2 regions of the Marinomonas sp. AWM4_232 genome follow, and region 1 is predicted to be linked to the other one. Evidence: predicted binding sites of a transcription regulator. Region 1 holds the regulator's gene; the other holds the start of a gene.
What was found. Region 1 encodes FNR, which switches genes on or off when oxygen is low (the NO sensors DNR and NnrR bind a similar motif). Its sites were predicted from a motif close to TTGATNTANATCAA; they were not measured.

Region 1 (7,860 bases):
AAATATTCAGCTTAAAGTATCGCAAAAAAAGCGTGCCAAACAGCAGTTACTTTCCTTCTTGATGAAAGATGCAGTGGCTCAACCGGGGATCGTTTATTGTCGTGCCCGAACTAAATCCGAAGAGTTAGCCAGTTGGCTCTCTAGCCAAGGGATTTCGGCGACTTGTTATCATGCCAGTATGAATGCGGAATCAAGAGAAGCGGCTCATCAATGTTTTGCTAAAGGTAAAGTGCAGGTGCTGGTGGCGACTACGGCTTATGGCATGGGGGTTGATTTGGACCACGTTCGCTTTGTCGTGCATATGGACTTGCCTTTGTCGTTAGAAAACTATGTACAAGAGGTGGGGCGAGCTGGGCGTGATGGCCGTGCCGCACAGGCGTTGTTATTCTATGGTCTTCAAGACGTTATGCAGACTTGGCAGTTTGTCCGACAAGAGCAAATGGAAGACGAGTTCTGGCGTCTGATGTCCTGCTTGGAACACACGGATTGTCGTCAAAACGTGCTGCTAGAGGCTTTCTCTGAATCACCTAAAGAAGCGTGTGGGTTGTGTGATCGATGTCGTTCAACTAGCAAACAGCATAATGTCACCATTGCAGCGCAGAAGTTCTTAAGCCTTGTGCATCATACGAAAGGTGTGGTGCCGTTTGCTGCCTTGATTCAAGCATTGATGGGCAAGCGTACTAAGCAAGTGATGAACTACCGCCTTGAAGGTCACGCACTGTTTGGTACTGGGGCAGCGTTAGACGAAATTCAGTGGAAATCTGTGGTACGTAGCTTGCTGGCAAAAGGGTATCTATTTATTCAAGGATTAACGCCTTTCTCTGTTGGGCTGGGTGAAGAATGTCGAGCGTTATTGCGTTCCGAAGTGCAGCTATTAACGACAACGGATTGGTTTTACCCAGCCTTAAAAGATACGCAGGAATGGGTGAAACCTTCGGGAAACTGGCAAAAGTTATTGCAATGGAGTGTGACCAATCGGGCCTCTGATTACCTTACAGAGAAGCAACTGCATGCTATCTTCGAATCTAACCCAACGTCTATTGCTGCATTGAGTCGTTTGACAGGGCTTAGCAAAGACATTCTTAGTCAGTTGAATGCGAGCGATTTATTCAATGAACAAGTAAGTGAGAAGCTGGATGTCTAACGTCTTATCAGCCGAACTTAAAAATAGGATCGCTGAGAAAGTACAAGAGTGCATGACCCGAGCTGAGCGTTACTTTCAGATCAAGTTAAGTATGCCGACCTATAACTTTCGGCAACGCGGACGCAGTGCCGGTACGGCGTATCTTCAGCGTAATGAAATGCGTTTTAATCTGTTTATGTTAACCCAAGATACAGAGCGCTTTATCGAAGAGGTGGTTCCTCATGAGGTGGCTCATATTGTGGTACATCAGGTTTTTGGTAGTAAAGTAAGGCCGCATGGAAAAGAGTGGGTGGCAGTGATGGAGCATATTTTTAATGTGGAAGCCTCACGAACCCATGACTTTGAAGTGCCGAAAGCAAAGAATCTGTTTGAATACCGCTGTCAGTGTCGAACTCATGAATTCACTGCTCATCGTCATGGGCGAGTGAAGCGTGGTAGTCAGTATCTTTGTCGTCAGTGCGGCAGTCAGCTAACCTTTGTGAAACAGATCGCTAACCTCTAAAAGATTTGTTGTTTTGTTGCGAACTTGATGGGATGTTTCCAAACACCGCTTGTAGTAAGATAGCCGCCATCTGTTTTATGGTAATTTAGAATGACTTCTGAGATCGATCGAAAAGAAAAGCTTGAACTGAATAAACTGCAAAAGCGCCTGCGTCGCCTAACGGGCCAAGCCATTGCAGAATTCAATATGATTGAAGATGGCGATAAAGTCATGGTGTGTTTGTCTGGTGGTAAAGACTCGTACACCATGCTGGATATCTTATGTAACTTGCAAAAGAGTGCGCCGATTAATTTTGAAATAGTGGCGGTTAATTTAGACCAGAAGCAGCCAGGCTTCCCTGAACACGTTTTGCCTGAGTATTTATCGGGCCTTGGTGTGAACTATCACATCCTCGAAAAAGATACCTATAGCATCGTTAAGGAAGTCGTGCCAGAGGGTAAAACAACCTGCGGTTTATGCTCACGTTTACGTCGTGGTTCATTGTATGGCTTTGCTGAAGAAATTGGTGCAACCAAAATTGCTTTGGGCCACCACCGTGATGACATATTAGAAACCATGTTTCTAAATATGTTCTTTGGTGGAAAGTTGAAGTCGATGCCGCCTAAGCTTTTGAGTGATGATGGTAAGCACGTAGTGATTCGTCCGCTGGCTTTTTGCAAGGAGTCTGACATTGAACAATATTCTTTACTAAAGTCTTTCCCAATCATTCCTTGCAATCTTTGTGGGTCTCAGGAAAATCTACAACGTCAGGTAGTGAAAGAAATGCTTCAAGGCTGGGAGAAACAATACCCCGGACGTTTGGATACGATGTTCTCAGCGGTCCAAAATGTTGTGCCGTCACATTTGGCGGACACTGAATTGTTTGACTTTAAAGGTCTTAAGCAATCTGAAGAAGCAATGAAACGCTTAAATGTTATCTCGCTTTAATTTAAGGAAGCTGTATGTCAATTAAGAAACTTGTTCCTCTCATATTAGGGGCTGTAATCTCTGCTCAAGCGACGGCTGAAACCAATGTTGAAGGGAGTCTATCAAATGACGCTGTTAAGCTGGATGTAAGCTTGAACCAAGGTCGCTATTTCTTTGACTTTGGTGGAATGTATCATTCAGATGATGGTAAATACGGCTATATTGGTGCTCATATTGAGGACCTAGACACAGCGAAAGACTATCCAGTGCAAATTGGTCTTGGAGCACGTTTGCTTGCAGTAGACACGGAATACGATGTTGACAATGCTGGTTCAGCCATAGCGCTTGGTGGTTTCTACCGTTATACTTTTCCAAAAGCAAACCGCTTTAGTGTATTAGGCTCGCTGTATTTCTCTCCTAAAGTACTGTCTTTCCAAAATATTGATAATTTGTATCAAGCTGAGATCCGCGGTGAATATCGAACGTTGCGAAATGCTCGTGTGTTTTTGCGATACGGTTTGACAAGTGTTGACCTAGAGCGGTATGGAGATGTTGACATGAACAAAGGTGTCGCTATTGGCGTTGCAGCGACGTTTTAAGCTGATTAGATAAGTTGTAAATAAAAAAGGTGGCTCATGCCACCTTTTTTATTTATGGGCAAACAAGCAATTTTGAAATGCTTATTTATTCGCCTTCAAATGCACAAAGTGAAAATACAGAAATGTCTAGGTCCTGTATCTTAGCACTGCCACCTAAATCAGGAAGATCAATAATAGCTGCCACTTCTTTAATGTTAGCGCCTTGCTGTTTCAGGAGGCTCATTGCAGCAATTAGAGTACCGCCAGTGGCAATCAGATCGTCAAATAACAAAACTTGAGCGCCTTCTTGAACCGCATCTTCTTGAATTTCTAGCTCGGCACTGCCGTACTCTAAATCGTAGGACTGCGAAATCGTTTTACCTGGTAGCTTGCCTTTCTTGCGCACTAGCACAAGTGGTTTGCGCAGCTCGTACGCCAACACTGAAGCGATTAAAAAGCCTCGAGCATCAATACAAGCAATGTGAGTGATATCGCTATCAATGTAACGGTGTACATAAGCGTCAACCACCATACGCATCCCTTTCGGGTTGGTGAAAATAGGGGTGATATCGCGGAAGCTAATCCCTGGCTTTGGCCAATCTTCAACTGTGCGAATTAGAGACTTAAAGTAAAAGTCATCAAAAAGCATAGGTAAAACCTTAACTGAATGGTTAATTAAACATGCTCAATGGTAGCACATTCTGATGACGCACCGACAAGTTTCTCCATTTCGGTCATATCAATGATCGATATTTCCTTACCATCCACGTCAATTAAACCATTTTTCTGGAAACGTGTCATAACACGGCTTACCGTTTCTACAGCCAAGCCTAGGTAGTTACCGATTTCACCACGTGACATGGATAAACGGAATGCTGTCGCTGAGTAACCGCGCTTTTTGAAGCGGTGTGATAGGTTCAACAAGAACGACGCCACTTTTTCATCAGCGTTCTTTTTGCCAAGTAGCACCATCATTTGTTGATCATCACAGATCTTACGGCTCATTAAGCGGAATAATTGATGCTTCAGTGAAGGGATCTGTGAAGACAGTTGCTCTAGGTGTGAAAATGGGATTTCACAGACAGTGGTGGTTTCCAGCGCTTTGGCCGAAACAGGGTAGTGATTATCATCAATACCGCTAAGACCTACCAGCTCGCTAGGGCAGTAGAAGCCTGTGATTTGCTCCTCACCAGAGTTAGTGATGTTAAAAGTTTTTAGTGTGCCCGTACGTACAGCAAATACAGAATCAAATTCTTCACCTTGATGAAACAAAAGCTCACCTTTTTTCAGTGGTCGCTTACGCTCAATGATCTGATCGAGGCGGTTGACGTCTTCGTCAGCTAGAGCGATTGGTAAGCACAGGGCACTTAGACTGCAGTTTTGGCACTGCGAAGTCAGCTTGCTGCTGAAACGGTTATTAGAATTAGAAATTGCCATAAATACTCTCCCTGAGCTCGATCGGGTAATTAAATAACTTTTGAAAAACTGTTGTTGTTTGTTAGGTACTTATCAAATGCCATGCACACACAGCGCACTAGCAGCCTTCCAGCTTCCGTTACTTCAAGATGTATTTGATCATTTTTATTATAGACGTTTATAACGCCATCCTCCTCTAGCTCTTTTAAAGAAGCCAGCTCTTTCTCAAAATACTCTCGAAAATTAATACTAAACTTGTGTTCAATATCTCGACTGTTAAGCGAGTTATGACATAAAAGCTGCATGATTACTGCGTGTCTGATGCGATCATCTTGGTTACTAATATAGCCTTTCATAATAGCAAGTTGACCGTTTTCTATACAGTTTTGATAGAGTGATAAATCCGTATGGTTTTGAAAATACGCTTTGCCTACTTGGCTAATAGCAGAAACGCCAAACGCTAGTAGGTCGGTTTCTGCGTGGGTAGTGTACCCTTGAAAGTTACGCTGAAGGTGACCTTCTTGTTGTGCTTTTGTTAATGAGTCATTTGGTTTAGCGAAGTGGTCCATACCGATGTAGACGTAACCTGCGTCCGTCAGCGTGTCTATGCTGAGTTTCAGCAGCGCTAATTTATGCTCAGGTGAAGGTAGATCCTCATCCAAGATACGGCGTTGAGGTGCAAATCTTTGTGGTAAATGAGCATAGTTAAACACTGAGATTCGATCTGGCGACAAGGCAATGACTTTATCAAGGGTTTCTTTAAAACCTGACAGTGTTTGTTTTGGTAGTCCATAAATTAAGTCGAAATTAATAGAGTTAAAATCGAGATCTCTAACATCGTTTACCACACTTTCTACAAGCTCTAGAGGCTGTATGCGATGGATGGCTTTTTGCACATCAGCGTTAAAGTCCTGAATGCCAAGACTAACTCGATTAAAACCAAGCTTTCTTAGTACTTCTAGTTTATTGCGGTTTACTTCTCTTGGATCGATTTCAATACTAAAATCTTGTGAGCCATCAGTGACAAGGTTGAACAACTCGTGAACTTGAGAGAATAATGTTTCAAGGTTCTGTTCACTTAAAAAGGTAGGCGTACCACCACCGAAATGAAGCTGGGTGACAGGACGGCTTTGATCAATCATTAATGCGCGTAAGCGCATTTCTTCACCCAGTAATTCAACATACTCGGTTCCTTTGTCATATTGTTTGGTCACGATTTTGTTGCAAGCGCAGTAGTAACAAAGGTGCGCGCAAAATGGGACGTGAAAATATAGGCTCAATGGCGAGTGTGAGGGCTCTAGCATCTTACCGATCAATTCCATCTTGCTGACATCTGTCGAAAACTGAGGCGCAGTTGGATATGAAGTGTAGCGCGGCCCAGCAAGGTTGTATTTTTGGATAAGTTGGGAGTCCCAAAGCATAAAAGCGTGTCCTATTAAAAATTCTAATAGGAATTTTACTCTTATGCCTTTTTTACTTGCTGATATAGATCAAGAATTGGAGTTATCCGATTAAAGAAAGCATGCTTTTCACTAGAGGGATGCTGTAAGCCCCATAAAGGATGATGGAGATACCAAACATCCATTTGAGTTGATAGCGCTGCCATATGTCTTTTAATTGTTGGCTAAATAGGCCCGCCAGTAACATGCTTGGGAGAGTGCCTAAGATAAAACCTGTTATTGCCATCATGGAAAGTTTCACTGAGCCAAGGGATGTGGCCCACAGCACGGTAGAATAGACAAGCCCACAAGGTAGCCAGCCCCAGATAATACCGGCAAGTAAGGCTTGTTTGCTGGATCTTATAGGCAGCAAAGACTTTGCCGCGGGTTGAATGCTTTTCCATAGAAGTCGTCCTGCTTTTTCTGTAACAAGAATCAGTCTAGACGCGCCGCAGATATACAAGCCCATTAAGATCATGATGATGCCAGCCAATGTGCGAAGCGGTTGCATGGATTGGGTGTAGTAATCCGCAAGGCCATAGTACAAAGCACTACTTAGCAATAAGGTGAACGCTAAGTAAGACAGGCCTCTACCAACATTGTAAGCCACTAGCCATGAGTGCTTTATTTGCCCGCCAACTGAGAGTAGAGAAGCAAGGCCTCCGCACATACCTAAACAGTGTCCTGCACCCGCTAATCCTATGGCGATACCACTTAGGAAAATGGAAATCACTGCTTCGAGTCCGTTTCATCGTCATCAAACAGAATACGTTCGCCCTCTCGATTAAGGTCGTCAAACTGGTCACCTTTGACAGCCCATATAAAAATGAGGATAGCAATAACCACAAAGATGCCGGCTATAGGTATTAATAAAAAAAGGCTTTCCATAAAGGTGTTCCTAGAGTTTGTTTAGTCTGGAAGCGTTGACAACAACCATTAATGAGCTTAACGCCATGCCAATGGCGGCCATCCAAGGTGGAATAAGCCCGGCAATGGCCAGAGGTAAAAGCGTCGCATTGTAACCAGCTGCCCAGAATAAGTTTTGCTTAATGATCTTGCGACAGCGTTTTGCCCCGTTTAACGCCAGAGGAATTGTCTCAAGGTGGTCGCTCAGCAAGACGGCATCCGAGTGCAATTTGGCAAGGTCAGAACTAGCTCCCATAGCCAGCGAAGTGGTTGCTCCAGCAAGAGCTGGCACATCATTAAGGCCATCACCAACCATCACAATGTCTTTATGAGGTTGTTGTTTAATCCATTGCCATTTTTGATCAGGTAAACAATCCGTTTCATAGTCGTCAAACCAATCTCTTGGAAGAATACTCATTGCAGAGGTGGAGGTGTCACCTGTTAGAAGGCTTAAGCGTATCCCTTGGTCTCTCAAAGTACTAAGAACCGATTCGGCTTCAGGGCGCAGCGCATCACATAGAGAAACAACGGCTAGTAATTTCTCTGAATCAGCCAGATAAAGTGTCAGCTTGCCTAGTTCGGCGTATTGCTGTTGTTCAAATGAGACATCACTTTGAAGTATTAGTGCAGCGTTACCAAAGAAAAGCGTTTTACCGTCAATCTCCCCGGTCACACCTAGACTGGGAAGGTTTTGAAGGTGATCAACTTTACTAGGAGGAAAACTATGGAATGTTTGGGCGATCGGGTGCTTAGATTGGCTCTCTAATGCACTAATCCAACTTAATAGTAACTCCTCAGAATAGTGCTCTGATAAGTTGACGAACTTAACGATTGAGAACTTACCTTGGGTTAATGTTCCGGTTTTATCGAAGACTATTTGCTTTGTTTGTGCAAGTGACTCAATAACATGTCCACGAGTGACTAAAAAGCCCTGCTGCTTAAACGCATTGGTCATGGTGGTTAATGCGA
Region 2 (7,860 bases), 2.9 Mb from region 1:
TTATGGCGTGGAAGTTGGCAAAAGGTCTATACATCGTTCCTCTTCTGTTGGCTTATACCAACTTTATCGGTGGCGAGACGCCAGATGTTCTACGAATTTTCGTATTCGCACTGTTTGGCTTATATGCGTTTGTTGGCTTTATGGAAGGCTATTTGGAAGGCCCGCTGAACATTGCGCTGCGTGTTTTATCCGGTGTTGCAGCTCTTCTGATGCTATGGCCTCACCACAACATTCTGATCGATAGCGCAGGCCTTGTGCTGTTTATTGGTTTGTTTATTTACTCTCGCAAAACACGCGCAGCCTCACTACAAACAGCTTAAAATAGAAAAGCTTAGGCGCATATCGCGCCTAAGCTTCTTCTGTTGCAACCTCTTCCATCATAGCTCGGATATCTTTTAAAATCGCAAAAGCATCCTCAGGAATTAGGGTTAGCGGTAAAAACTCTGCTGAGCCAGTATGACGCATCAACAAATCACGCATAATCTGGTTGTTCTGAAGATAACCCATATTCCAACTTTCAAATTCACGCTTCTCTGAATATTGAAAGCTGATGATTTCTACGCTTTCGTGACGCGGATCTTTCAATATTCGCTGAAATGTTCGGTTGACTTCAGCTCGCTTACCTTCAAGACATTGCAAAAAGCCTCGCTGGTTAAAGCACAATAAGCCAGTAATATAGTTCTGATTGTTATTCTTGCGCGCTGCCTGAAGAATTGACTGAATGGACGATGGCTGAAACTCGACCGTCGCTCGGCTTGCATAGATTAGACGAACAAAACTCATCACTCCCTCCGAATATTAGCTATTGGTGCAATAATGAGATTAAGTCGTTTTGTCAGTGCAGAAAATCACAAAACCGTTCTGAAACGGTTTCTAAAAGTTAGGATGTGTAAGATTGTGAAACTAGATCTTCATGATGGCTTTTAAATGGCTAAAGACCGCTCGGCCCAGTGCATCGGTGTTGTAGCCGCCTTCTAGCACCGAAACCACGCGACCATGACAATACCGCTCCGCCACATCCATCAGCTTCTCCGTAACCCAAACAATGTCATCTTCGCGCAAGCGAAGCTGCCCCATCGGATCCTCTGCTAAAGCATCGAAACCAGCAGAAATCATGAGTAATTGCGGTTTAAAAGCTTCCAGAGCGGGGAACAGTTCACTTTCGTAAGCAACACGAAAATCTTCACCTTTAGAGCCTTTCTCAAGAGGCATATGCACGATGTTATCGTGAGAAGCGCCTGGATCTGGATACGGGAAAAGTGGGTGTTGATAACTTGAGGCATACAGCACTTTGGGGTCATTTTTAAAGATGTCTTCCGTACCGTTACCGTGGTGTACATCAAAGTCGACAATAGCAATACGCTCAATACCGTATTGGTTGATTGCATGACGCGCCCCTACGGCAATATTGTTAAATAGACAAAAACCCATGGCTTTATCGTATTCAGCATGATGGCCTGGCGGACGTACAGCACAAAATGCATTTTGCACTTCACCGCTCATGATCATATCCACCGCTTGCACAACAGCACCTGAAGCGCGCAACGCCGCATCAAGGGTATTTGGCATCATTAAGGTTTCTTGATCAAGCTCGATATGACCTTCTTCTGGAGATTTAGCAAAGATAGAGGCGACATAATCAGGATCATGAGTCGCATTGAGTTGTTCAATGGTCACCTCATTCGCTTCACGCCAGCGTAAGAAGTCCATCAGTTGTCCAGCAATAAGACGGTTTTGCATGGCTTCAAGACGTTGCGGCGACTCAGGGTGATCTTCCCCAAGCTTATGCTCTTCACACAAAGGGTGCGTTAGGTAAGCTGTGCTCATATCGGTATCCGTAAGAATCTACACCCACATCAAGGGCTGCTATTATTGTTATTCATCCAGTCGCGATCTAACGCTACTATAAGTCGATAATACGTGAACTGCTTTATATCAAGCCACAGTTTGCACTAGGCAGCCTATCCGACATTGGTCTAGACTGCTAAACATCATTGCATTCTCTGTCGTAGAGCAAAGGCTTTGCCAAGATGTTCGCTTCAGGCCACTCAGGGAGATTTTTGCATGTCACAACACGCATTGCAGCCATTACTTGCTCCACAGTCTATCGTGGTTTTCACAGGCCAAGATCGACACAGTCCTATTTTGCATTCAGTACTTAGGGCATTGTCTTATGGCGGGCGTCGTAGTGTGACATCATTACTCGGTATAGAGCCCGATGAAAGCGTTGGCGTGCTGCCGTTTGAGAGAATTCAATCTATCTCGAGTCTCAGCAAGACGCCAGATTTAGCCATTCTAGCCGGCGAAGACCCACGTCCACTGACTAAGATTATAGAGTTTTGTGGCGAGCACTCTATTCCTGCATTGCTAGTCTTCACTGGATCACAAGAAAATCCTGAAGCCATTTTGAAAGTCTCACGTCAGTTCAATGTTCGGCTGATCGGCCCAAACAGCTTCGGCATGTGCCGACCTAAACAAGGTTTTTCTGCTTGGTTGGGTTTAACGCAACCGATACCTGGTCGACTAGCATTGCTTTCTCAATCGGGCACAGTGGCCAGTGCTTTGGTTGATTGGGCGACTTGGCAAGGTATTGGTTTTTCTCAAGTCGTTAGTATGGGTAGCCCAATTGATGTAATGCCTTCACAGGTATTGGATTACCTATCAAACGATTTCGAAAGCCAATCTATCCTGATGTATCTACAGAAAATTGGCTCGACTACCCGCTTCTTAAGTAGCCTTCGCGCAGCCAGTCGCTCAAAACCCGTTGCAGTTGTCACCGAGCATAATGTAGGCGCAGATCCTCGAGTCTTAGACGCGGCTTTAAGCCGAACAGGTGCTGTTAGAGGTCGTCGCTTAAATGACTTGGTTGCCGCGGCATCGGTTATGACCAACGCCCGCCGCGTGAAAGATGGCTCTTTAATGATTATTGGTAATGGTGCAGGACCAGGTGAGCTTGCCGCGCAACGTGCTTCTGAAGTCAATGTGAACCTACTTACACCAAATGATGAGCTAAGAAATAAGCTCGAAGGGATTATGGCTGGTCGTGGCAGCGTAGGCAGTGTGACAACTGCTTGGGCAAGCTGTGAGGCAGACCTATTTGTCGATCTTGCTGAAGCCGCCTTAGCAGACAAAGAGTGCGGTGCAGTACTACTGATGTTAAGCCCAACAGCACTCATTAATATGGTCTCCCTGTACGATCAAGTTCTGCAGCTTCACAAAAAACAGAAGAAATTAGTCATGGTCTGTATGCTCGGCGGCGGCAACATGGTGGCGATGCGTACTCGTATTAACGAAGCAGGGATCCCAACCTTTAGAACCCCAGAGGCCGCCATTGAAGGCTTCCAGTTCTTAGTACAATTCCATCGTAACCAGATGCTTGCCAAGCAAATGCCAGATAGCCATGCCTTTCGTTTCAATATTGATGTGGCAGCCGCTCGAGCCAAACTTAAAGAATTAATCAAAGCAGGGAATAAGACACCGACAGCGGAAGACCTTAAAGAAGTATTTGATCTCTTTAACTTCCGATTAATCACACGCCGTCAAACAAACTTCCTTCTGCAAGCACCGATTCATTTACGAGCATTTCGAGACCCTGTGTTCGGTCCAGCGATTGGCTTATCACTTGAGGGGGCAAACCAATGGCATCACCAAACTGAAGCGGTTGCTTTACCGCCTATCAACACAGTCCTATCGAAAGACCTGATTAACCGGGCATTCCCAGGAGTGGAATCGTTTGAGTTAGAAGACTTACTACGTGGCTTCTCGACCATGATCTGCGAGCTCCCCGAATTTGAATACTTAGAACTGGCTGATGTTCGAATACATGAGAGCGGCAGTATCTTTGCTGATGTAACGGCTCGTCTGAAAAGCAGTGCCAAGCTAAGACGCTATGAACACCTAGCGATTCAACCCTATCCAAGACAATGGGTGAAACAAGTCACCCTACGTGATGGCCAAGAAATCACCATACGTCCGATCCTACCGAGAGACGCCAATGCCATGGCTGACTTTGTAAAAAACCTTTCTCATGAAAGTCGTTACTTCCGTTTCATTGCCAATATCTCCGAATTGACACCTCGTATGGTCGCAAGCCTTTCACATATAGATTATGACCGAGAAATGGCCCTAATTGCTGTCACAGAGAAAAATGGAGAACAGGTACTGATGGGCGCTTCTCGTTTCAGTGATAACTTTGATGATCAAAGTTGTGAATTCGCTGTAGTCATAGGTGACGAATACCAAGGACATGGCTTAGCTGCCCTGTTAATGCGCCGGTTAATGTTAGTCGCAAACTTCAAAGGCATTAAAGAAATGAAAGGAACAGTGCTTGCTGAAAACAAACGTATGATCGACTTCTGCCGACGTATTGGTTTTACCATCAAGCGTGATCCTGATGATATTAGTTTGGTAACAGCTTATGTCCGTTTAACACCGAAATTTATTGAAGGCGTAAGAGAAAAGCTGGGCATTGTTAGTAAAGCAAATAAAACAGTTGAATAAGCCTGTTCTACGACACCTTAGCTATCGCCATCAGGAGATGGCTCGTACGACCCGATTCTATCAGTGGATGAACCTTAGGGGTCAGATCCCTCAACAGTATGCAGTGATTGGAAACTGGTATACGTACAGGGATCCGACCCCTTTGCAATTAGACTGAGTATTTCCGACGGACGTAAAAAAGCCCTGACAGCAGATACAGAAACATCCTCAGTGCGATAAGGCGACGACCACAATGATCTGAAGCTGCGCTTCATCCCCTTCGGGCATCCTACGGATGTCTGCCACATACCGTCCCCAGAAGTGTGTCTAGTAAAGGACGTTGTATTAGGCGCCTCTCTCTCATTAAATGTTTTTGTTTCGACCAAAAAACAAACCATTTAACAAAAGAGAGACTATGGACACTTTAAAACTAAACACTCAACAGATACAAGCCGCCGTTGATCAGCTAACTTTGCAGCCTGACGGTATCAATAAATTACTCGAGATGGCGATCAACAGCCTGATGAAGGCCGAGCGAGCAGCTTATCTTGAGGCTGCTGTACAAGGCAATAAAGCAAATGGCTATCGCAACGTGAATGGCTTTGGTATCGGAGAGGCTTTATCACTGCAAATCCCAAGGGATCGATTAGGGCACTTCAAGCCGACACTACTCAATATTATGAGGAATCAATCGGACACGCTGAATGAGTTGTGTTTTGAGCTGTATGCTAAGGGCTTAACAACGCGTGATATCGAATCCATTACACATACTATCTACGGTCAGCATCTGTCAAAAAGCCAGATCTCTCGTATTACTGTTAGCTTGTCCGATGCAATGCGAGAGTTTAGAGAACGGCCACTAAACAGCTATTATCCCATCGTATATCTTGATGCCACGTTTGTGAAAACCAAACGAGAAAGAGTCTCCAGTGAGGCGTATTACATAGCGTTAGCGGTTTTACCTGATATGACTCGAGAAGTGATTGGTATCTATAATGCACCAACAGAGTCATCAAGTTTTTGGGATGAGATTTGCCAAGATCTTAAAGACAGGGGAATGCAGCAAACAGACTTATTCGTCATCGATAACCTTACCGAACTCGATAGCACATTAGAAAAGCACTTTGATGCTTCAATTCAAAAGTGTGTGCTACATCTCAAGCGATCCATACTGAACAAGGTCAAAAAGCAGCATCGCCTAGCCGTCGTCAGTGACTTGAATGAGATTTTTCAAATTGAAAATCGGGAGGATACAAAAGAACAGTTGCTAGACAGAGCACAACAAGTGGCCCAACGGTGGCAGCGCTACTACCCTCATATGAAAAGGCTAGCTGATCCATATTGGCTCTCATATTACTCAACTTATCTAAGCTTCGAGTATGATATCCGAAATATGATTTACACCACCAACTGGATTGAGCGACTGAACAAAGCCTTCAAAAGAACATTGAAAATTAGAAACTCGATGCCTAATGTTGAATCAGTGTTAACTCTTTTAAGCAAGGTTGCGATTGATATGAATAGCAGTACTTATCGTCACCCAGTGAGTCGATTCCAAAAGAGCAATTTATTTAAATAAGAGATAAATAAAGATGTTTGATGAGAGCAGAGACACACTCAATGGGACGGTACCTTTCTCGATCAGATGACTCGTACGACCCGATTCGATCGGGGATAGAACCCCAGGGGAGATCAAGGCGAGGGATTTTCTTCAGACGTAAAAAAACCCTGACAGCTGAGCTATCAGGGCTTCTTAAATTAAAAGCTTGACGACGACCTACTCTCACATGGGATCTCCCACACTACCATCGGCGATGGCGCTTTTCACTTCTGAGTTCGGGATGGGATCAGGTGGTTCAACGCCTCTATGATCGTCAAGCAAACGGGTTTGCGTTCGTTCTGATTCTGTTGATCAAAACACGCAAGTTCGTAAACTTGATATCTTTAACAATTAGACTTTGAAGTAGTCGATAACCAAGGTCAAACCGTTGGTTTGTATCGTAAATCTTTGTAGTGCACGACCTCCATGGATGGAGGAAGTACTCGAGATTGTCTGGAACAATCTCAGCAAAACCACTTTGGTGTTATATGGTCAAGCCTCACGAGCAATTAGTATTGGTTAGCTCAACGCCTCACAACGCTTACACACCCAACCTATCAACGTCCTAGTCTCGAACGGCTCTTTAGGGAACTCTAAGTTCCAGTGAGATCTTATCTTGAAGGAGGCTTCCCGCTTAGATGCTTTCAGCGGTTATCCCGTCCGAACGTAGCTACCCGGCAATGCCACTGGCGTGACAACCGGAACACCAGAGGTTCGTTCACTCCGGTCCTCTCGTACTAGGAGCAACTCTTCTCAAATCTCAAACGTCCACGGCAGATAGGGACCGAACTGTCTCACGACGTTCTAAACCCAGCTCGCGTACCACTTTAAATGGCGAACAGCCATACCCTTGGGACCGGCTTCAGCCCCAGGATGTGATGAGCCGACATCGAGGTGCCAAACACCGCCGTCGATGTGAACTCTTGGGCGGTATCAGCCTGTTATCCCCGGAGTACCTTTTATCCGTTGAGCGATGGCCCTTCCATACAGAACCACCGGATCACTAAGACCTACTTTCGTACCTGCTCGACGTGTCTGTCTCGCAGTTAAGCGCGCTTTTGCCTTTACACTCTTTGCATGATTTCCGACCATGCTGAGCGCACCTTCGTGCTCCTCCGTTACTCTTTGGGAGGAGACCGCCCCAGTCAAACTACCCACCACACAGTGTCCTCGATCCCGATTAGGGACCTGAGTTAGAACCTCAAACATACCAGGGTGGTATTTCAAGATTGGCTCCATGCAAACTGGCGTCTGCACTTCAAAGCCTCCCACCTATCCTACACAAGTAGGTTCAAAGTTCACTGTGAAGCTATAGTAAAGGTTCACGGGGTCTTTCCGTCTAGCCGCGGATACACAGCATCTTCACTGCGATTTCAATTTCACTGAGTCTCGGGTGGAGACAGTGTGGCCATCGTTACGCCATTCGTGCAGGTCGGAACTTACCCGACAAGGAATTTCGCTACCTTAGGACCGTTATAGTTACGGCCGCCGTTTACTTGGGCTTCGATCAAGAGCTTCGCTTACGCTAACCCCATCAATTAACCTTCAAGCACCGGGCAGGCGTCACACCCTATACGTCCACTTTCGTGTTTGCAGAGTGCTGTGTTTTTAATAAACAGTCGCAGCCACCTGGTATCTTCGACCGGTCAGAGCTTACGGAGCAAGTCCTTCACCCTAACCGGCGCACCTTCTCCCGAAGTTACGGTGCCATTTTGCCTAGTTCCTTCACCCGAGTTCTCTCAAGCGCCTTGGTATTCTCTACCTGACCACCTGTGTCGGTT

Region 2: ACXAC1_RS04910 (histone deacetylase family protein) is a predicted target of FNR. The motif match lies at 1,926-1,939, and genes of this name have one in related genera.

What each region holds. Positions count from the first base shown of each region.
Region 1 is NZ_JBSWTA010000001.1:3,982,615-3,990,474, reverse strand. Features, by position in the region: gene ACXAC1_RS18910 (RecQ family ATP-dependent DNA helicase) at 1-1,144, shown strand, start outside; gene ACXAC1_RS18905 (SprT family zinc-dependent metalloprotease) at 1,137-1,646, shown strand; gene ttcA (tRNA 2-thiocytidine(32) synthetase TtcA) at 1,737-2,573, shown strand; gene ACXAC1_RS18895 (YfaZ family outer membrane protein) at 2,588-3,151, shown strand; gene ACXAC1_RS18890 (adenine phosphoribosyltransferase) at 3,237-3,779, opposite strand; gene fnr (fumarate/nitrate reduction transcriptional regulator Fnr) at 3,806-4,567, opposite strand; gene hemN (oxygen-independent coproporphyrinogen III oxidase) at 4,597-5,967, opposite strand; gene ACXAC1_RS18875 (sulfite exporter TauE/SafE family protein) at 6,050-6,718, opposite strand; gene ccoS (cbb3-type cytochrome oxidase assembly protein CcoS) at 6,715-6,873, opposite strand; gene ACXAC1_RS18865 (heavy metal translocating P-type ATPase) at 6,884-7,860, opposite strand, start outside.
Region 2 is NZ_JBSWTA010000001.1:1,041,261-1,049,120, forward strand. Features, by position in the region: gene ACXAC1_RS04900 (TRAP transporter permease) at 1-320, shown strand, start outside; gene ACXAC1_RS04905 (BLUF domain-containing protein) at 349-783, opposite strand; gene ACXAC1_RS04910 (histone deacetylase family protein) at 904-1,827, opposite strand; gene ACXAC1_RS04915 (bifunctional acetate--CoA ligase family protein/GNAT family N-acetyltransferase) at 2,065-4,500, shown strand; gene ACXAC1_RS04920 (IS256 family transposase) at 4,895-6,058, shown strand; rRNA gene rrf (5S ribosomal RNA) at 6,244-6,358, opposite strand; rRNA gene ACXAC1_RS04930 (23S ribosomal RNA) at 6,568-7,860, opposite strand, start outside.